Regions from separate parts of the Nocardioides nitrophenolicus genome, predicted to be linked through region 3. Evidence: riboswitches for the same ligand, from Rfam matches in the RefSeq annotation. Region 3 holds a riboswitch; each other region holds the start of a gene.
The links. Region 3 has a riboswitch for cobalamin ahead of JOD66_RS09990 (ABC transporter substrate-binding protein). Riboswitches for the same ligand answer to the same signal wherever they lie in the genome.
Positions count from the first base shown of each region.

Region 1: it holds a riboswitch for cobalamin, as region 3 does, so the genes downstream of both, JOD66_RS13255 (ABC transporter substrate-binding protein) here and JOD66_RS09990 (ABC transporter substrate-binding protein) in region 3, are expected to answer to the same signal.
Region 2: it holds a riboswitch for cobalamin, as region 3 does, so the genes downstream of both, cobN (cobaltochelatase subunit CobN) here and JOD66_RS09990 (ABC transporter substrate-binding protein) in region 3, are expected to answer to the same signal.
Region 4: it holds a riboswitch for cobalamin, as region 3 does, so the genes downstream of both, JOD66_RS24370 (ferredoxin-like domain-containing protein) here and JOD66_RS09990 (ABC transporter substrate-binding protein) in region 3, are expected to answer to the same signal.

Region 1 covers NZ_JAFBBY010000001.1:2,724,306-2,727,783, forward strand. The annotation lists gene JOD66_RS13250 (FecCD family ABC transporter permease) at 1-987, opposite strand, end outside; gene JOD66_RS13255 (ABC transporter substrate-binding protein) at 987-1,991, opposite strand; cobalamin riboswitch at 2,049-2,253, opposite strand; cobalamin riboswitch at 2,355-2,571, shown strand; gene JOD66_RS13260 (ribonucleoside-diphosphate reductase subunit alpha) at 2,689-3,478, shown strand, end outside.
Region 2 covers NZ_JAFBBY010000001.1:5,042,818-5,046,295, reverse strand. The annotation lists gene cobN (cobaltochelatase subunit CobN) at 1-1,709, opposite strand, end outside; cobalamin riboswitch at 1,745-1,864, opposite strand; gene JOD66_RS24270 (hypothetical protein) at 1,881-2,429, shown strand; gene JOD66_RS24265 (AMP-binding protein) at 2,396-3,478, opposite strand, start outside.
Region 3 covers NZ_JAFBBY010000001.1:2,033,391-2,036,868, reverse strand. The annotation lists gene JOD66_RS09995 (class I SAM-dependent methyltransferase) at 1-187, opposite strand, end outside; gene JOD66_RS09990 (ABC transporter substrate-binding protein) at 184-1,224, opposite strand; cobalamin riboswitch at 1,292-1,476, opposite strand; gene JOD66_RS09985 (PadR family transcriptional regulator) at 1,512-2,141, opposite strand; gene JOD66_RS29055 (AAA family ATPase) at 2,155-3,478, opposite strand, start outside.
Region 4 covers NZ_JAFBBY010000001.1:5,064,287-5,067,764, reverse strand. The annotation lists gene JOD66_RS24380 (zinc ribbon domain-containing protein) at 1-292, opposite strand, end outside; gene JOD66_RS24375 (Nif3-like dinuclear metal center hexameric protein) at 289-1,410, opposite strand; cobalamin riboswitch at 1,448-1,618, shown strand; gene JOD66_RS24370 (ferredoxin-like domain-containing protein) at 1,677-2,513, shown strand; gene JOD66_RS24365 (precorrin-8X methylmutase) at 2,510-3,175, shown strand; gene cobJ (precorrin-3B C(17)-methyltransferase) at 3,172-3,478, shown strand, end outside.

The DNA.
Region 1 (3,478 bases), 690 kb from region 3:
CTGGCCGTCGACCAGCGAGCGGGCGACGGTGTCGGCCCAGATCATGAGCACCGCGCCGGCCAGTGCGCTCAGCGGCAGCAGCCGCCGGTGCAGCGGCCCGCACACCAGCCGGACGACGTGCGGCACGACGAGCCCGACGAACCCGATCGCCCCGGTGTAGGCGACCAGGCACGCGGTGAGCAGCGCGGTGCCGATCAGCAGCACCCAGCGGGTGCGCCGGATCGAGACGCCGAGCGAGGCCGCCGAGGAGTCCCCGAACGCGAAGGCGTCGAGGTCGGCGGCGTACAGCAGGATCGCGACGAGGGCGACGAGCGTGACGGCGACGAGCACCCCGGCGCTGTGCCAGCGCACGCCGGCGAGTGAGCCCATGGTCCAGGCCAGCACCCGCCGGGCGGCGTCGTGGTCGCCGGCCATGATCACCACGAACGAGGTGAATGCCGCGCACATCTGACCGACCGCGACGCCGGCGAGCACGGTGCGGGCCGGGGGCAGCTCGCCGGAGCGCCCGGTCGCGAGGAGGAGCACCAGGGCAAGGGCGGCCAGGGCGCTGACGAAGGCTGCCGTACCGACCAGGGCGCTGCCGGCCAGCCCGGCGACGCTGACGCCGAGCACGATCACCGTCACCGCGCCGACGGTCGCGCCGCCGGAGATGCCGAGCAGGTAGGGATCCGCCAGGTCGTTGCGGGTCAGCGACTGCAGCACCGCGCCGGCCAGCGCCAGCCCGGCGCCGGTGGCCGCGGCGCCCACCACGCGGGGCATCCGGAGCTGCCAGACGATGCGGTCGTCGATGAGGGTCACGCCGTCGACCGGCAGGCCGATCCGGCGCAGCACCACGTCGACCACGTCGCCGGCGGGCACGTGCACCGAGCCGATCCCCACCGCCACCACGACGGTGGCGACGAGGGCGACGGTGAGCGCGGCGCCCGCGACGAGGCCCGTTCCCGACCGGGTGCGCGCCGGCCGGGACGGCCGGGCCGCCTGCAGCATCAGCCCAGCGGGGGCAGGTCGGCGAGCTGGGCGCCGACGGAGACGGCTCCGTCGGCCAGCCGCACGCCGGGCGTGGACTCCGAGAACGGGATCACGACGTATCGCTTCGCCTTGACCGCGCGCAGGTTCTTGAGCACCGGGTCCTTCTCGAGCATCGCGATCTTGTCGTCGGCCGTGGACCAGCTCGCGTCGGCCAGCACGATCACGTCGGGGTCGGACTTGACGACCCGCTCCCAGCTCACGTCGGCCCAGCCGCCCTCGACGTCGCCGAAGACGTTGGTCGCGCCCACGGCGTCGAGGATCAGCTGCGGGCCGCCCTCGCCGGCACCGGCGAACGCGGTCTTGTCGCCGGAGTCGAACCAGAAGACGTCCAGGCCGTCGCCCGGCTTGTCCGCGGCGAGGGTGTCGAGCTGACCCTGCTGCTCCCTCTCCAGCGCGTCGGCGCGCTCGGGGACGCCGAAGACGTCGGCGACGATCTCGATCTCGTCCCACACCGAGTCGAACGAGACGTCGGCGCTGGGCTTGTTCTCGCCGCAGCCGAAGAGCGAGAGGAACGAGCCGATGCCGAGCTTGGTCAGCTCGTCCTGGGCGCCGGCGTTGTCGGCGTCGAAGGCGCTGGCGTACGACGCGTAGACGAAGTCCGGCTTCGCGGCGAGCAGGGTCTCGTTGTCGGGGTACTCCTTGGCGAGCACCTTCACCTCGTCGTACGCCGGCTGCCACTTCTGCGGCACCGCGTCGTCGAGGTACGCCGTGCCGGCCATCCGGTCGGACAGGTCGAGCGCGAGCATGACCTCGGTCGCGCCCTGGTTCATGGTCACCGCGCGCTCAGGCGGCGCGGTGATGGTCGAGGTGAAGCCGCAGCTGCTGGCCTTCACCGGGAAGCCGGTCGTGGTGGCAGGGCCCTTGTCCTCGGCCTCGGGAGCGCCGGCGCACCCGGCGAGGAGGAGCGGCAGGGCGGCCAGGGCAGGCAGGAAGCGGGTACGACGGAACGACGTCACGGTCACTCTTTTCGGGTCCGAGGCTCTTGCGCGAAGCCTGTGGTGCGGGTGTGTCGCGGACCCTCGAGATCCACGGCCAGCAGGTCTTCGGACTCGGGATCGACCGGACGGAGCGCCTTCCCGGAGTCGGTCAGCCGAGTGTCTGCTGCCCGCCACCAGTGGCGTGTTGCCCCGCCCGTCACCCTCACCGCTGCGCGTCAGTCCCGGACTCTCACCGGGTTCCCTGACTCACGTTGCTTCGTGAGCACGACTGGCGATGCGGACGCTAGCACGCGCCGCCCGGGCGCTCTTGGTGGGATATCTCACCTCCGGGGCACCCGACACGCCGACACCAGATCTAGGTCCCACGGATCTGAGCAACCACTACATATGGTGGTTCTCGTAGCTGGTTCCTCGCCCCACCCAGGGGCGCGGAGGCAAGAGGGAACCCGGTGGAAGTCCGGGACTGCCCCGCAGCGGTGAGTGGGAACGACCGCCGTCACACAGCACTGGGTCGCGACGTGCGACCTGGGAAGCGACGGCCAGTAGGACTCCTTTCGAGGAGACGCCCGCGAGTCCGAAGACCTGCCAGCGCACCGCGCCCGCCGGGTGCGGTGGTCCGAGGCCTCGTGGGAAGGCCGACGGCTGAGCAGGCGCCTGCCGACGACGGGGCGCCTCCCCTGCTGTCGTCCCCTCGCGAGCCAGACTCCGAGGGGAGAAGCCAGTGACCGTCACCGAGTCACCCACCCGCACCACCATGACGGTGCGCAAGCGCAACGGCGAGACCGAGAGCGTCGACGTCACCAAGATCGTCCGCGCCGTCGACCGGGTCAGTGCCGACCTGCCCGACGTCGACCCGATGCGGGTCGCCACGCGCACCATCAGCGGCCTGTACGACGGCGCGACCACCGCCGAGCTCGACCGGCTCTCGATCCAGACCGCGGCCGAGCTGATCGGCGAGGAGCCGGCGTACTCGCGACTGGCGGCCCGGCTGCTCGCCGGGTACGTCGACAAGGAGGTCCGCAACCAGGGCGTGGCCTCGTTCAGCCAGTCCGTCGCGCTGGGCCACGCCGAGGGCGTGATCGGCGACGAGACCGCCGCCTTCGTCAAGGACAACGCCCGCAAGCTCGACTTCGCGATCGACGAGGACGCCGACCGCCGCTTCGAGTACTTCGGCCTGCGCACGGTCTACGACCGCTACCTGCTGCGGCACCCGACGACCCGGCTGGTGCTGGAGACGCCGCAGTACTTCCTGCTGCGCGTGGCCTGCGGCCTGTCCCGCACCCCGCAGGAGGCGATCGGCTTCTACCGGCTGATGTCGAGCCTGGCCTACCTGCCGAGCAGCCCGACGCTCTTCAACTCCGGCACCCGGCACACCCAGATGTCGTCGTGCTACCTCGTCGACAGCCCGCGCGACGAGCTCGACTCGATCTACGCGCGCTACCTCCAGGTCGCCCAGCTCTCGAAGTTCGCCGGCGGGATCGGCATCGGCTTCTCCCGGGTCCGCTCGCGCG
Region 2 (3,478 bases), 3.0 Mb from region 3:
TCGTTGACGAGGAAGGGGTAGATCAGCGGCATGCTGCCGATCGCCGCGTCGGTGCCGCAGGACGCCGACAGCGCGGCGTTCTTGCCCGGCAGCCACTCCATCGAGCCGTGCTTGCCGAGGTGGACGACGGCGTGCGCGCCGAAGCCGTGCTCGACCCAGCGGTACGCCGCCAGGTAGTGGTGCGAGGGCGCCAGGTCGGGGTCGTGGTAGATCGCGACCGGGTTCTCGCCGAAGCCGCGGGGCGGCTGGATCATCAGCACGACGTTGCCGGCCCGCAGCGTGGCGAGCACGATCTCGCCGCTGTCGTTGACGAACAGCGTGCCGGGCGACTCGCCCCACGCCTCGACCATGTCGCCGCGCAGGTCGGCGGGCAGGTCTGCGGTCCAGGCGTCGTACTCGGCCTTGGTGATCCGCACGTGCGCGTCGGTGAGCTGGCCGGAGGTCAGCCACTCCTCGTCCTGGCCGCCGGCCGCGATGAGCGCGTGGATCAGGGTGTCGCCGGCCTCGGTGTCGTCCTCGAGATCGAGGACGCCGAAGCCGTCGCCGACGTCGTACCCGGCGTCGCGCAACCGGCGCAGCAGCCGCACCGCCGAGACGGGCGTGTCGAGGCCGACCGCGTTGCCGATCCGGGAGTGCTTGGTGGGGTAGGCGCTGAGCATGAGCGCGATCCGCTTCTCGGCGTTCGGCACCCGCCGCAGCCGCGCGTAGTTCACCGCGAGCCCGGCCACCCGGGCGGCGCGCTCCGGGTCGGCGACGTACGACGGCAGGCCCGCGTCGTCGAGCTCCTTGAACGAAAAGGGCGCGGTGCTGATCCGCCCGTCGAACTCGGGGATCGCCACCTGGTTGGCGTAGTCGAGCGGCGAGACGCCGTCGTCGGAGGCGTCCCACTCGGCCCGGCTGCTGGTCAGGCACAGGCCCTGCAGCACGGGGATGTCGAGCGCGGCGATCCGCTCCACGTCCCAGGTCTCGTCGTCGCCGCCCGCGCTCGCGCCGGCCGGGACGCTGCCGCCCGCGGCGAGCACGGTGACGACCAGCGCGTCGAGCTCACCGAGCGCGGTGAACAGCTCGTCGGGCGCGGCCCGCAGCGAGCCGGCGAAGATCGGCACCCCCACGGCCGACCCGGTCGCGTCGATCGCGTCGCACAGGGCGTGGACGAAGGCGGTGTTCCCGCTGGCCTGGTGGGCGCGGTAGAAGAGGACGCCCACCCGCGATAGTCCCTGCTCAAAAGCACCGGTTCTCGGGGCATCTCGGTGCTTTTGAGCAGGGACTATCGCACCAGGCCGCTCGACCAGGCCCCAGGCCGGGATCACCTCCGGGGCCTCGAAGCCCTCACCGGTGAGCAGCACCGTGTCGGAGAGGAAGGCGTGCAGCTGGGCCAGGTTCCGCGGGCCGCCCTCGGCCAGGTAGCGGTGCGCCTCGGCCGCGAGCCCGACCGGGACCGTCGAGGTCTCCATCAGCTCCGCGCTCGGTGTCTGCTCGCCGCCGAGCACCACCAGCGGACGCCCGGTGGCCCGCAGCGCGGCCAGCTCGCCGTCGTACTGCTGGGGGGAGCCGAGCAGCCGGACGACGACCAGGTCGCTCCCCTCGGCCAGCGCGACGAGGCCGTCGAGGGTCGAACGGTTCGGGTTGGCCCACCCGTAGTCGGCCCCGCTCGCCCGCGCGGACAGCAGGTCGGTGTCGGACGTGGACAGCAGTGCGATGCGCGCCATGACGCTCAAGGCCTCCTCGGGGTTCTCGCCCCTCATCGGTAGGTGTGTCCGCGGCCAGTGTCTGGCTGCCCGCCGCCACGAGGGCGTCGGGGTCACAGTGGCGGAACCGCCCCGGTCTCACACCGGGTTCCTGGGCCGCGGACCTGTGGGAGCTCAGCCTACGGTGGTCCCATGCAGGATCAGCAGGCGCCCGGCATTCCCGTGGCCGTGCACGGCCACCCCAACCTGGACACCCTCCTGCTGTGGCACCCCGCGGTCCGCACCGACGCCGACGCCGTCGGCGCCCTGGCGAGCCGGATCGCGACCCGCGGCGGGGTGCGGGTCGTCGTACCGACCTGGGAGGACGGGCGCGACCTGCTCCGCTCGATCCGCTACGCCCGCGGCTCGGCCGTGCACCCGCCGGACCACCTCACCGTCGTCGGGTACGGCGAGGCCGGCATCGCCGCGCTGAGCCTGGCCCAGCACCAGCGCCGCCTCGGGATCGGCCTGCGCCGGGTGACCTGCGTCGACGGCGGCCCCGACTTCACCGACCCGATCAGCGGCCGGCCGCTCGGCGTACCGGCGGCGCGGCCGGACGCGGTCGCCACCGAGGTCGACGTCGTCGCGTCGGCGGACCCGGCCTGGGCAGAGGCGACGGCGACCTCGTGGCAGGCCGCGGGATGGGCCGCCACGCTCGTCCCGGCCGATCAGTTCACCTGGCGGGTCAGCCCCTCCCAGTAGGGCGCGCGGAGCTTGAACTTCTGCAGCTTGCCGGTCGCGGTCCGGGCCAGCTCGTCGCGGAACTCCACCGACGTCGGCGCCTTGTAGCCGGCCAGCCGGTCCTTGCACCAGCGGATCAGCTCGGCCTCCATCTCGAGGCCGGCGCTCGTGTCGGGGGTCAGTACGACGAGCGCCTTGATCGTCTCGCCCCACTTCTCGCTCGGTACGCCGATCACCGCGACCTCGGCGACGGCCGGGTGCGAGAACAGGGTGTCCTCGACCTCGATCGAGGTGACGTTCTCGCCGCCGGTGATGATCACGTCCTTCTTGCGGTCGGCGATGGTGAGGTAGCCGTCGTCGCCGAGGTAGCCGCCGTCTCCGGTGTGGAACCAGCCGTCCTTCAGCGCCGCGGCCGACTCCTCGGGCTGCTCCCAGTAGCCCTCGAGGATCACGTTCGAGCGGGCCAGCACCTCGCCGGCTCCCTCCTCCGACTCGTCGATCGCCAGCCGTACGCCGATCGCCGGCGCCCCGGCGCGGGTGAGCCGGGTGGCGCGCTCCTCGGCCGAGAGGTCGTCCCACTCGGCGCGGGTGCGGTTGATGGTCAGCAGCGGCGAGGTCTCGGTGAGGCCGTAGATCTGGATGAACTCCCAGCCCAGCTCCTCCTGGACCCGGATGACGGTCTTGGTCGGCGGCGGGGCGCCGGCCATGATGATCCGCACCTTGTCGCGCCCGGGGATCTCGCCCTCCCAGGTCTGCGCGGCCTCCAGCACCGCGGCCGCGACCGCCGGCGCCGCGCACATCACGGTGACCCCGTGGTCGCGGACCCGGCGCAGGATCTCGGCGCCGTCGACCTTGCGCAGGATGATGTGACGGGCGCCGACGCCGGTCATCGCGAACGGCATCCCCCAGCCGTTGGCGTGGAACTGCGGCAGCGTGTGGAGGTAGACGTCGCGGTCGCTGATGCCGGCGTGCAGGCCGAAGGTCACCGCGTTCACCCAGATGTTGCGGTGGGTGATCTGCACGCCCTTGGGCCGGGCGGTGGTGCCGGAGGTGTAGTTGATGGTGGCGGT
Region 3 (3,478 bases):
AAAGCGAGCCGGGCCCGCACGCCAGGTCGACCACGACGGCCGGCTCGCCGCCGCACTGCAGGTCGAGGACGTCGAGCATCGCGGCGAAGCGGCCCTCGCGCTCGGCGATGTACGCCGCCTGCTGCCGGTCCCAGCGCTCGAGCAGGTCGGCGCTGCTCACCCCGGTCACCCCGGTCACCCCGGTCACCCCGCCAGCCCCAGGTCGCGCAGGCCGGCGGCGAGCTGCTCGATGCCGTCGACGTTGCGGATCGACGGGTCCATCGTGGTGCCGTCGAGAATGATGTAGCGCCTCTCCTTGACCGCGGTCAGCCGACGGGCGACCGGGTCGGACTCGAGGAAGTCGATCTTCGCCCGGGCGCTGTCGCCGTCGCCGCCGCGGCCCAGGTCGGCGAGCACGAGCACCGTCGGGTCGCGCTCGAGCAGGCTCTCCCAGCCGATCTCGGGCCAGTACTGGTCGGAGTCCTCGAACGCGTTGGTGGCCCCGACCGCACGGGTCATCAGGCCGGGTGCGCCGCAGCAGCCCGCGATGTAGGGGGTCTTCGTGGCGGCGTACCACCACGCGAAGGTGATCTCGCCCGTGCCCGCGGCCTGCTGGGCCGGCTGGGCCGCCTCGGCGCGGCGCCTCAGGTCGGCGACCAGCTCCGCGCCCCTGTCGGGCACGCCGAACAGCCGCGCGATGTCGGTGATCTCGGCGTACTGGTCGTCGAGGGTGAGCCGGTGCTGGACCTCGGCCTCCTGCCCGGCGCACTCGCTCGGCGACTGGTACGTCGGCACGCCGAGCTCGGTGAACCGCCCGCGGTCGGCGATGCCCTCGTCGGTGAAGGTGTAGTCGAAGGTGGTGTAGAGGAGGTCCGGGTCGCGGTCGAGCACCGACTCGAAGGACGGGAACTCCGCCGCGAACGGCTCCACCTTCGCCCGCTCGGCCTCGAGCGCGGGCAGCACGCTGTCGTCGCTGATGGCGTAGCCGGCCATCCGGTCGCCGAGGCCGAGCGCGAGGAGCAGCTCGAGCGCGGGCTGGTTGACGGCCACGGCCCGCTCGATCGGCGCGGTCACGGTCACGTCGACGTCACAGTTGGCGAGCCCGACCGGGTAGCCGGCGTCGGAGGTCGGTGGCGCGGCCGCGCCCGGGTCGTCGGCGTCGGTGGAGCCGCAGCCGGTCAGCGCGCCGAGCAGCAGGACGCCGCTCAGGAGCAGGGCGGAGGAGGAACGGGTGGGGTGGCGCATACGGGTCTCACCGTCGTGGTCCGCAAGCCCGGGTCGCGGGGCCTGTCCATCGGGTTCGCGCGGTCCGGTCGGTCCGCGGAAGCCAGCAGGTCTTCGGACTCGGGATCCATCGGACGGGGCGCCTTCCCAGACCGGGGTCCAGTGGCTGGCTACTGCCTGCTCCGCCCGTCACCCTCACCGCTGCGCGTCAGCTCCGGACTCTCACCGGATTCCCTGGCCACTGGTGGCTTGACTGGCGTTCGGAGCCTAGCAGCGCCCGCCGCGCCGGTGGTCGGTGGCGGTCGGGCTCAGCCGCCGAGGAGCGCCCGGTACCGCTCGCGGTCGGCGTTCATCTGCCAGCCCGGGTCGTCCGCGGGCGGCGTCCAGGTCGTCGCGTCGAGCGCGAGTCGGCCCGCCTCGAGCTCCTCGATGGTCTCGCGCAGCCAGGCCAGCTCGGCCACCGCGAGATCGAGCCACATCACCACGCCGCGCAGGGCGTGCGGCGGGGCGTCGCCGGGCTCGGGCGGGGTGGCGAGCCGGGCGACCAGCTGCTCCAGGGCGACCCGTCGGCGTACCAGGGACCGCAGCGCGTTCTCGGGCGGGACGAGCGGAAGCAGTCCGAAGGCCGCGCTGAACGCCTTGCGGTCGACGACGCTGACCTCCTCGAGGCCGGCGGTCACCAGGCGCTCGAGCTCGGTGCGCCCGGTCGCCGTCGACTCGTAGACCGCAACCTCCCGGCCGCCGTCGTCGAGGTCGTGGCGCACCAGGAAGCCCTGCTTGGTCAACGTGGCCAGGCCGTTGTAGATCGAGCCCGGGTTGAGGTGGGCCCAGTCGTCGACGCTCCACGACAGCAGCTCACGGCGGATCTGGTAGCCGTTGACCGGCTCGAAGAGCGCGACCGCGCCCAGGAGCAGCATCCGGGTGTCGTGGGCGGCCATGGTCCCCAGTCTCCTACGCGTCCGCGGCGAGCCGGGCGGCGAGACCGTCGCGTCCCACGCCGAGCTTGCGGTAGGCGCGCGAGAGGTGCACCTCGACGGTCTTGGTGCTGAGGAACAGCCGCTGGGCGATGTCGCGGTTGCGCAGCCCGGTGGCGGCCAGCTCGACGACCCGTCGCTCGGCCGAGGTGAGCGCCGCGACGCCGGTCGTCTCGATCCGCCCGGCCCGGCCGCCGGCCAGGGCGAGCTCGGTGGTGGCCCGCTCGGCGAGGCCGGCCGCGCCGAGACGGTGCGCCAGCTCGCGGCCGATCCGGAGCTGCTCGCGGCCCTCGACCCGCCGTCCGGTACGACGCAGCGCGGCGCCCAGCGCGACTCGCGAGCGGGCCTCCTGGAGCCGGGCCTGCGACCCGGTGAGTACCTCGACCGACCGCTCCAGCTGGGCGATCCCGTCGTCCGCGGCGACCTCGCCGACGGTCCGCAGCGCCTGGCCGAGCATGCTCGCCGCTGCCTTGCGCTCCGCGACGGCCAGCTCGGTGGCCGCGAGCTCTCGCGCCTCGTCGACCCTGCCCAGCGCCCACAGGCTCTCCACCGCGGCGACCCGCCAGCCGCACCAGGTGGGCGAGTCCATGTCGAGCTCGATCAGCCGCTCGCTGCACAGCCTCAGCGAGGCCAGCGCGCCCTCGTGGTCGCCGGTCGCGGCGCGGACCAGGCCGCGGGAGCGGAGCAGGTGGATCCCCGTGGCGTTGTTGGGGTCGGTGGCCACCTCGTCGGGAATCTGCTCGATGGTGGCGACCGCCTCGGCGAGCCGGCCCTGCCCGAGCAGTGCCTCCGCCAGGCCGGCGGCGGCCATCAGCCGGACCAGCTGACCGCCGGCGACGACCTCGGCGTGGCGCAGCGCCTCGGCGAAGTCGGTGCCGCTGTCGTCGAGGCGGCCGGCCCACAGGTGGGCCCAGCCGCGGGTCACGGAGGCGGCGGCATACAGCGGGACCGAGCCCTCGCGGGCGGCGAGCTCGAGACCCTGTGCGCAGAGCTCGGCCGCCTCGTCGTACGCCCCGGAGCAGGCCAGGTGGATCCGTGCGAGCGACCAGGCGAACGGGCTGGCGAGCTGCTCGGGCGTCGCCCCGTCGCCGATCGCGCGTCGGGCCAGGGCGCCGGCCTCGGCTATCGGCGCGAGGGTCGCGTTGGCGACCGAGGCCTGGTGGATGAGGAGCAGCCGTTCGCCGGGGGTGGCGCCGGCGAGCTCGCCGTGCGCGGCGAGCCGGGTGCGGGCGTCCTCGAAGCAGCCGGGCACGGAGATCTCGGCCGCGACCAGCGCGGCCTCGACGAGGAGGGTCAGGTCG
Region 4 (3,478 bases), 3.0 Mb from region 3:
CCAGCGCCTTGGGGTCGGTGATGGCGCCGGAGTCCATCCGGTCGCGGTCTCGCGTGCGTCGCGCCTTGACCTGCTCCACGTCGGCGTCGGCCTTCGCCTGGGCCACGGCGAGGTCGTCGACGACGATGCGCTGGTCGCGCAGCCGGCCGTCGACGTCGGCCCGCTTGCCGAGCAGGTCCTTGATCTCCGCGGCCTGCGCCGGGTTGGTGCGCTGGTGGCGCAGCTGGTCGACCTGGGAGTCGAGGGCCTGCAGGTCGAGCAGGCGGAGCTGGACGGCGGGATCGGCGTTCACAGGTGCATTGTCCAAGGATCGGTGCAGATCGCGCTCACCCGGGTCTCGACCGCGTCGCCGAGCCGCTCGCGGAGCAGCTGGTCGACCACCGGCAGCCAGGTCCACTCGGCCGCCCAGTGGGCGACGTCGACCAGGGCGGGTCCGCCCTTCTCGAGGAACTCGGCGGCCGGGTGGTGGCGCAGGTCGCTGGTGACGTAGACGTCGGCGCCGGAGCCGGCCAGCCGGTCGAGCAGGAAGTCGCCCGCGCCGCCGCAGACCGCCACCCGCTTGACCGGGCGCTCGGGGTCGCCGGCCACCCGGACGCCGTGGTGGGTCGGCGGGAGCGCGGCCGCCACCGCCTCGGCGAAGCCGGCCAGCGTGGTGGGCTCGACGCTGCCGATCCGGCCGGTGCCGACGCCGGCGAGCCGCGGGTCGGCGACCTCCACGACGTCGTACGCCGGCTCCTCGTAGGGGTGCGCGCTCAGCATGGCGCGGACGACCTCGGTGCGCCGGTCCCGCGGGAGCACGACCTCGATCCGCACCTCCTCGACGGTCTCCAGCTCACCGACGGTCCCGATCATCGGGTTCGCGCCGTCGAGCGGACGGAACCGGCCCTCGCCGGGGGCGCTGGTGAAGGAGGCGAAGTCGTAGTCGCCGATCCGGCCGGCACCGGCCTCGGCGACCGCGGCCCGGACCGGCGCGGCGGCGTCGGCCGGCACGAACACGGTGAGCTTGTCGTAGGGCTCCCCCGGCGCCGGGACGATCGGGCTGAGGTCCTTGAGGCCGAGCGCGACCGCGAACGCCTCGGAGACGCCGCCCACGGCCTGGTCGGCGTTGGTGTGGGCGGTGAGCAGCGCGCAGTCGGCCTTCGCCAGCGCGTGCAGGGTGCGGCCCTTGGGGGTGGTCGCCGCGACCCCGTGGACGCCCTTGAGGAAGAGCGGGTGGTGCACGAGCAGCAGGTCGGCCTTCCACTCCGCCGCCTCCGCGGCGACCTCGGGCGTGGGGTCGACGGCCAGCAGGATCCGCTTCACGGGCTGCTCGGGGTCGCCGTACACGAGCCCGACGGCGTCCCAGCCGTCGGCGGTCGCGGGCGGGTACCAGCCGTGGACGAGGTCGACGACGTCCTTGAGCGAGGGCATGGCGGTCAGGCTACCGAGCCGGCCCGAGCACCGGGCTTGGTAAGGTGCCCGTGCCAGCGAAGGGAACCCGGTGTGAGTCCGGGACTGACGCGCAGCGGTGTGGGTGACGGGCGGAGCACGAGGTCACTGGATCTCCTCGGAGATCTGGGAAGACGCTCCGCACCGGATGATCCCGAGTCCGAAGACCTGCTGGCCCTTGCGGCCCGACCGTCGCGAGGTCGATGTGGGGCGATCGCGAGGAGCCCCGGCCTCGAAGGACCTCCACCATGGCGCGCAGCCGTCCGGACCGGTGCCCCGGCATCGTGCACCCCTGGCCCGCCGACGACGGCGGCCTGGTGCGGATCCGAGTCCCCGGCGGCCGGGTGCCGCTCCCGGCGCTGAGGGCGCTCGCCGCGGTCGCCGAGGAGTACGGCGACGGCCGGGTCCGGGTCACCGGCCGCGCCAACCTGCAGGTCCGCGCCATGCCCCTCGCGACGGACGGCTCCCTGGCCGGGCCCGCGCTCGCCGCGCTGGAGGCGACCGGTCTGCTCCCCTCGCGCACCCACGACCGGGTACGCAACGTCCTGGTGTCACCGCAGACCGGCCTCGCCGGCGGCCGCGCCGACCTGCGCCCGGTACTGGCCGCGCTCGACGCGCTGCTGCTCGCCGACGATGCCGTGGCCGCGCTCCCGGGCCGCTTCCTGTTCACCCTCGACGACGGGCGCGGCGACCTGGCCGACAAGCACCTCGACCTCGGCCTGGTCGCGCTCGACGGCGGCACCGCCCAGCTGCGGGTCGGCGAGGGGTGGGGCGAGGTGGTCGCCCTCGCCGACGCACCCGCCGCGCTGCTCGCGGTGGCCCGAGCCTTCCTCGCCGCCCGAGGCACCGGGCCGGAGGCGCCATGGCACGTGCCCGAGCTCGCTCGTCCCCTCGCCCCCGCGGTCCCACCCGCGCCGGGCGCCACCGCCGCGACCGGGCCGCTCCCCCTCGGCCCGGTCGCGGGGGGCCGGCACGTCGGCGTACCCGACGACGGGCTGGACTCGACCACCATCGCGGCCTGGACCGCGCCGACCGTGATCGTCACGCCGTGGCAGGGCGTGCTCATCCCCGAGGAGAACCGATGACCGAGCTCACCGCTCCCCCGCGCCGCTACGACTACATCGCCGACGGGCCGGCGATCTACGTCGACTCGTTCGCGACCATCCGGCGGGAGTCGGACCTGGCCCGGGTGCCGGCCGAGGCCGAGAAGGTCGCCGTCCGGATGATCCACGGCAGCGGCCAGACCGATCTCGTCGAGGACCTGGTCATCCACCCGCGCCTGGTCACCGCCGCGCGGGCCGCGCTCGACGCGGGCGCGCCGATCCTCTGCGACGCGCGGATGGTCGCCATGGGCATCACCGCCGGCCGGCTGCCCGCCGGCAACCCGGTGCACTGCTTCCTCACCGACGAGCGGGTCCCGGCCCTCGCCGCGGCCTGGTCGACGACCCGGACCGCCGCCGCCGTCTCGCTGTGGGAGCCGCTGCTCGACGGCGCCGTCGTCGCCATCGGCAACGCCCCCACGGCCCTCTTCCACCTGCTGGAGCTGATCCTCGCCGGCGGCCCCCGGCCCGCCGCCATCGTCGGCTGCCCGGTCGGCTTCATCGGCGCCGCCGAGTCGAAGGACGCGCTCGCCTCCTTCGCCGACGACCACGGCATCGACATCCCGTTCGTCACCGTCCGCGGGCGCCGCGGCGGCTCGGCGATGGCGTCCTCCGCGGTCAACGCACTCGCCCAGGAGGCGGAATGACCCGGTCGACCGGTCGCTTCCACGTCGTCGGCATCGGTCCCGGCGACCCCGAGCTGATCACCCTCAAGGCCGCCCGGCTGATCGGCGCGGCCGCCGTCGTCGCCTTCCACGCCGGCGTACGCAAGGAGTCGCACGCCCGCCGGATCGCCGCCGACCTGATCCCCGCCGGCGTGGTCGAGGAGGAGCTGCGCTACCCGGTGACGACCGGGGCGACCGACCATCCCGGTGGGTACGTCGGCGCGCTGGCCGCCTTCTACGACGAGTGCGAGGCCCGGCTCGCCGCCCACCTCGACGCGGGACGCG